DNA from 2 places in the Janthinobacterium sp. HH106 genome. Region 2 is predicted to be linked to the other one. Evidence: riboswitches for the same ligand, from Rfam matches in the RefSeq annotation. Region 2 holds a riboswitch; the other holds the start of a gene.
The links. Region 2 has a riboswitch for thiamine pyrophosphate ahead of JAB8_RS04820 (TonB-dependent siderophore receptor). Riboswitches for the same ligand answer to the same signal wherever they lie in the genome.
Positions count from the first base shown of each region.

Region 1: another riboswitch for thiamine pyrophosphate. It lies ahead of thiC (phosphomethylpyrimidine synthase ThiC); the one in region 2 lies ahead of JAB8_RS04820 (TonB-dependent siderophore receptor).

Region 1 is NZ_LRIC01000030.1:134,430-137,838, forward strand. Features, by position in the region: gene JAB8_RS13590 (ATP-binding protein) at 1-104, shown strand, start outside; gene JAB8_RS13595 (response regulator) at 133-939, shown strand; gene JAB8_RS13600 (hypothetical protein) at 978-1,235, shown strand; TPP riboswitch at 1,344-1,459, shown strand; gene thiC (phosphomethylpyrimidine synthase ThiC) at 1,539-3,409, shown strand, end outside.
Region 2 is NZ_LRIC01000008.1:105,295-108,703, reverse strand. Features, by position in the region: gene JAB8_RS04820 (TonB-dependent siderophore receptor) at 1-2,032, opposite strand, end outside; TPP riboswitch at 2,118-2,215, opposite strand; gene JAB8_RS04815 (iron-containing alcohol dehydrogenase) at 2,281-3,409, opposite strand, start outside.

The sequences.
Region 1 (3,409 bases), on a different contig from region 2:
TCACCAAGCCGATCAAGGTGGTCGAATTCATGGATGCGCTCGATGTAGCCCTGCACCATGCAGCCGCGCACGGCCTGGCCGACGACACTCACGCAATACGCTAATTCAGCAATCAATTTTAGGAATACCGCCATGCTTCAAGCCACCGAGATCCTGAACGCCAGCATCCTCATCGTCGATGACCAGGAGGCCAACGTCATGCTGCTCGAACAGGTGCTGCGCAATGCCGGCTACACGCGCATCACGTCCACCATGGACCCGCAAGCCGTGCGTGCGCTGCATCAGCAGCACCGCTACGACCTGATCCTGCTCGACTTGCAGATGCCGGAAATGGATGGCTTCGAAGTCATGGAAGGCTTGCGCGACCTCGAGGCGGGCAGCTACCTGCCCGTGCTGGTGATCACGGCCCAGCCCGGCCACAAGCTGCGCGCCCTGCAAGCGGGCGCCAAGGATTTCGTCAGCAAGCCCTTCGACCTGGTGGAAGTCAAGACGCGCATCCACAACATGCTGGAAGTGCGCTTGCTGTACCAGAAGCTGGCCGAATACAACAAGTCGCTGGAACAGATGGTGGAAGACCGCACGGCGGAGCTGCGCGAAAGCGAAGCGCGCTTTCAGCGTTTCACGGAACTGTCGTCCGACTGGTACTGGGAACAGGATGCGCAGGGCAATTTGACGCGCTTTTCCGGCCCCGTGGCCGAGATGCTGGGCATCGGCAGCGAGGAAGAGCCGCAGCGCTGGAATGCCGCCGAGCGCGCCTTGCTCGACGCAAAAATTGCCGCGCGCGAACCGTTTCTCGACTTCATCTACAGCCGCGCCAACCTCGACGGCAGCACGCAGTACCTGCAGGTCAGCGGCGAACCGATGTTCGACAATGGCAGCCGCTTCATCGGCTACCGCGGCATCGGCCTCGATGTCACGGAGCGCTTGCGGGGAGCGTGATTTATACTTGGTGTTATTGATATTGACCAGGAAAAATCATGACTGACAAATCACCACCGCAATACTGGTTCCCCGCCAAGACCTATGGCTGGGGCTGGGGCTTGCCCATCACCTGGCAGGGCTGGCTGGTGTTCCTGGCCGCGCTGGCGCTGTTCGCCTGCGGCGCCTTCCTGTTCCCGCCGCAAACCATGCTCGTCGGCTACATCGTGTATGAAGTGGCCATCGTCGCCGTGCTCATTTTCATCTGCCAGCTGAAGGGCGAACCGACCGCCTGGCGCTGGGGCAAGAAGAAATAATCGTGACGCCATCTGCTGCATTGCAGCAGATGCGCAAAGACGACACCTGCAAGAAATCATCTGGCCACGCGGCGCGAACCGCGTATAATTGGCTCGCTGCCGCAAGGCGGCAAACGCTAGGGGTCCTGCCTTTCGCTGTGGAAACACAGTGCAAGCGCGGGTGAGAAATACCCTCCGAACCTGATCTGGATAATGCCAGCGAAGGGAAGCTTTAGGATGAACGCACCCCGCCTTTCCGCGTGCGTAATTCCGAACCTCCTTAGCTGGCTCCAGGCTTAAAAATAGTCTAGCCAAGGAGCCAAAATGAACGCCAACCCGAAATTCCTCTCCGCCACCGCCACGGTCGACGAAGCCGCCATCGCGCCGCTGCCCAATTCGCGCAAGATCTACGTGCAGGGCAGCCGCCCCGACATCCGCGTACCCATGCGCGAGATCAGCCAGTCCGACACGGAAGCATCGTTCGGCGGCGAAAAGAATCCGCCGATCTACGTCTACGATACCTCCGGCCCGTACACGGACCCGGACGTGCGGATCGACATCCGCTCGGGCCTCGATACGCCGCGCCTGCCATGGATCATGGAGCGGGCCGATACGGAAGAGTTGCCCGGCCCCACTTCCGACTACGGCATCGCCCGCCTGGCGGACCCGAAGCTGGCCGAGCTGCGTTTCAATCTGCACCGCAAGCCGCGCCGCGCCATTGCCGGCAAGAATGTTACACAGATGCATTACGCGCGCCAGGGCATCATCACGCCGGAAATGGAATTCGTCGCCATCCGCGAAAACATGCGCCGCCAGGAATATCTGCGTGAACTGAAAGCTTCCGGCCCCATGGGCGAGCGCCTGGCCGACCTGATGGGCCGCCAGCACCCGGGCCAGTCGTTCGGCGCCAGCATCCCGGCCGAGATCACGCCGGAATTCGTGCGCGAGGAAATCGCCCGCGGCCGCGCCATCATTCCCGCCAACATCAACCACCCGGAAGTCGAGCCGATGATCATCGGCCGCAATTTCCTCGTGAAAATCAACGCCAACATCGGCAATTCCGCCGTCACCTCGTCGATCGGCGAGGAAGTGGAAAAGATGACCTGGGCCATCCGCTGGGGCGGCGATAACGTGATGGACTTGTCTACCGGCAAGCATATCCACGAAACGCGCGAATGGATCGTGCGCAACAGCCCCGTGCCCATCGGCACCGTGCCCATTTACCAGGCCTTGGAAAAGGTCAACGGCAAGGCCGAGGATCTGACGTGGGAAATCTTCCGCGACACTTTGATCGAGCAGGCCGAGCAGGGCGTCGACTACTTCACCATCCACGCGGGCGTGCTGCTGCGCTACGTTCCGATGACGGCCAAGCGCCTGACGGGCATCGTTTCGCGCGGCGGCTCCATCATGGCCAAATGGTGCCTGGCGCACCACCAGGAATCGTTCCTGTACACGCATTTCGAAGAAATCTGCGAAATCATGAAGGCGTATGACGTGTCGTTCTCGCTGGGCGACGGCTTGCGTCCCGGTTCCATCTACGACGCCAACGACGAGGCGCAGCTGGGCGAATTGAAGACCCTGGGCGAGCTGACGCAGGTTGCCTGGAAGCACGACGTGCAAGTGATGATCGAGGGCCCGGGCCACGTGCCCATGCAACTCATTAAAGAAAACATGGACTTGCAGTTGGAGCAGTGCGGCGAAGCGCCGTTCTACACCCTGGGGCCGCTGACGACGGACATCGCGCCCGGCTACGACCACATCACTTCGGGCATCGGCGCGGCCATGATCGGCTGGTATGGCACGGCCATGCTGTGCTACGTGACGCCGAAGGAACACCTGGGCTTGCCCAACAAGGCGGACGTCAAGGACGGCATCATCACGTACAAGATCGCGGCGCATGCGGCCGACCTGGCGAAAGGCCATCCGGGCGCGCAGATCCGCGACAACGCGCTGTCGAAAGCCCGCTTCGAATTCCGCTGGGACGACCAGTTCAACATCGGCCTGGACCCGGACAAGGCGCGCGAATTCCACGATGAAACCTTGCCCAAGGATTCAGCCAAGGTGGCGCATTTCTGCTCCATGTGCGGCCCCCATTTCTGTTCGATGAAGATCACGCAGGAAGTGCGCGAATACGCGGCCGGTATGGGCATCGCGGAAGACAAGGCGCTCCAGCAGGGCATGGAAATCAAGGCCAT
Region 2 (3,409 bases):
CGGCGCGCAGCACGGCGCGCGTGCCGGCGATGCGCGTGGCGTAAGCGGCGCCCAGGTTGAACACGTGGTACGACGGCACGAAGGTCGTGTTGTTGTACTCAAACGCTTTCTTGCCCGCATATTCCCAGCTGCCATTCACGCTCAAGCCCGCCACTTGTTGCACGGCGTAGTCCGCATGCACGGCCGCCTTGAAGGCGGGCACGTTGGGTACGCGCTTGCCGTCGAGGTCCGCATTGCCCGTGCCCGACTGCTGGCTGTTCAGGGCCGTCACGGAAGCGCCCAGGCTCAGGTTGGCGCTTGCCTTGCCCTGGGCCGACAATTCCAGGCCGCGGTGCTGGGCCTGGCCTTCGCGCACGAAGTAGCCGGCCGTGTTCTGGAATTCCAGGCCTTTGCGGATCTGGAACAGGCTGGCCGCCAGCATGAAGTCCGGCGTCACATCCATCTTGGCGCCGAGTTCGATCTGCTTTGAGCGGCTCGGTGACAGTTCTTCATTGGCATTCATCGCCTTGCGGTCGGCCGTGCCGCCATGTTCCATGCCCTGCGAATAGGCCGCATACACGGACACATTGTCGAGCGGGGTGTAGACGAGCGATACATTCGGCAGCAGGAAATCGTGCTTGGCGCGGATTTCCGTGTCGGCCTTCAGCACGTACTGGTAGCCATCGACATTGATATGGCGCAAGCCGCCATGCAGTTTCCAGTTCGGCGCCAGGCTGACGATATCCTGCACGAAGACGGAGTTTTCCGTATCCTTGCGCACCAGGCGCACGGGGCCCGTGACGCCGGGCGACGTGCCGACGATCTGCGGCTGGTAGATGTTGCTCACGCCGACCCAGTCGTACACGTACAGGCCGGCGCGGTCCTTGCGGCGGAAGGTCGAGACGCCGGCCGTGAAGTCGTGGCGCAGGGAGCCGGTGGCGAACTTGCCCTGGATCATGGCTTGCGCGCTCAGCGGCTTTTTCGTCTCGCCCAGGCTGCGGTAGTCATACACGTCGTAATCGCCATTGCCGCAGAAGCCGGGGTACAGGTCCTGTCCGCTGCAGCCATACGGGAAGGCTGTGTAGTCGTCGCGCTTGAACGAGTGCTGGTTGGCCGACACGGTGGCGTGCCAGTCGTCATTGAAGGCGTACTGGAAGCGCAGGCCGATATTGCTGGTGACGGTTTCCACGGGGCGCGTCCACGGCTGCAGGTTGAGCATGGCGTCGGCGCTGATGCCGGTCGGCAAGGTTTTGTTGTTCAGCAGCTGGAAGCCGGGCGCCGTCGCCTGCGCCTTGTCCTGGTAATCGGCATCGATTTGCAGCAGGGCCTGCGGCGAAATCTGCCAGTCGAAGGCGCCGGAAATGAATTTACGGTTGCCGTCCGCGCCCTTGATGTAGGAGCGCAGGCGCTCGGCCGCCACGTTGACCCGGTAGCCGAAGCGCGTGTCTTCCAGGCGGCCGCCCAGGTCGACGGCGCCGTACAGGGTGCCCCGCTCGCGCGCTTCCACGGTGACCGTGCGCAGCGGCGCGGCGGTGGGGCGCTTGACGATGAAGTCGATCACGCCGCCCGGCGCGGCCACGCCTGCCTGCAAGCCTGCCAGGCCCTTCAGCACTTCGATGCGTTCCTTGTTTTCCAGCGGGATTTGCGTGTCGCCAGGAATGGCCACGCCATCCTTGCGGTAGCTGGAATTGTTGTCGAGCTTGAAGCCACGGATGGAAAACTGTTCCGCGTAGCCGACGGCGTTGTAGGCATCGTTGATGCTGGTGTCGAGCTTGACGGCGTCGCTGAGGTTGCGGATCTGTAAATCCTGCATGTCTTTTTGCGAAATGACGGTGACGGATGCCGGCGTCTGCAGCAGCGGCGCGTCAGCAAAGCCGCCGACGGAGGCGCGCTTGGCGGCCGGCGCCTTGCTGGCCGTGACGACGACTTCGGCCATGCTTTGTGCCTGCGGGTCGGATGCGTCGGAAGCCAGGGCGGGCGCGGCAAACGCGTGCAGGATCGCCAGGGTCAATACAGGACGGGAAAAATGCGCAGATAAATTCGGTGTGGACATAGATTGCTCGTGGTTCAAGCCGACTCGGTAACGAGCACGGCAGGCTGCTTGTTCGGCTGGCGCCAACGCAGGAGCTATCAAAGGAGGGAGGTACTTTGCGCTTTCCTTCGCTGGCATTATCCAGATCAGGTACGAAGGGTATCTCTCACCCGGATGACTGCTCCAGGACCCCTAGCGAAATGACAGCTTAGCATGAACCACGGCCGGCTGTCCCCCTGGCCGACCGTTTTACAACAGTGTGCTGGAATCTATAAACTGAGTTCCAGCACCTTGCGGCTGACGGCGGGCGTCACTTCGCGCTGTTCGCCCAGCGCCGTCATGCCGTGCGCTTCCAGGGCGGACACGACGGCGTCCACGCTCGCGTGGTTCAGGCCATAGTCGGCCAGGCGCGTCTTGACGCCCATGTGGCGGAAGAAGAATTCCGTGCGCGCGATGGCCGCCTCGATGCGGCCGTCCTCGTCGCCGCCATCGAGGCCCCACACGCGGGCCGCGTATTGCAGCAGCTTGGCGCGCTTGGCCTGCTTGCGCACGCGCAGCATGCTGGGCAGGATGATGGCCAGCGTCTGCGCATGGTCGAGCTCGTACAGGGCCGTCAATTCGTGGCCGATGGCGTGCGTGGACCAGTCCTGCGGCACGCCCACGCCGATCAGGCCGTTCAAGGCCAGGGTGGCGCTCCACATCACGTTGGCGCGCACGTCATAGTCGTCCGGGTGCGACAGGGCTTTCGGGCCTTCCTCGATCAGGGTCAATAAAATCCCTTCCGCGAAGCGGTCCTGCACGGACGCGTTCACGGGGTAGGTCAAATACTGTTCCATCACATGCGCGAACGCATCGACGACGCCGTTGCCCACCTGGCGCAGCGGCAAGGTGAACGTCTTCGACGGGTCCAGCACGGAGAATTTCGGATACACCTTGCGGCTCATGAACGAGCGCTTTTCCTGGGTGGCCTTGCGCGTGATCACGGCCGAGCCATTCATTTCGGAACCCGTGGCCGGTAACGTCAAAACGGTGCCGAAGGGCAGGGCGGCTTCGACGATCTTGCCGCCTTTGGCCAGGATGTCCCACGCTACGCCCTCGTGCAGGGCGGCGGCGGCGATGAACTTGGTGCCATCGACCACGGAGCCGCCGCCGACGGCCAGCAGGAAATCGATGCGCTCGCTTTTCACCATGGCCACGGCCTGCATCAGGGTTTCATAGCTGGGATTGGGTTCGATGCCGGCAAATTCCAGCACCGTGTGGCCGGCCAGCGCCGCCCTGACTTCATCGTAGACGCCGTTCTGCTTGATGCTGCCGCCGCCGTAGGTCATCAGGACCCGCGCCTGGGGCGGGATCAGGCCGGCGATGGCGGCGATCTGGCCCTGGCCGAAGAGGATTTGC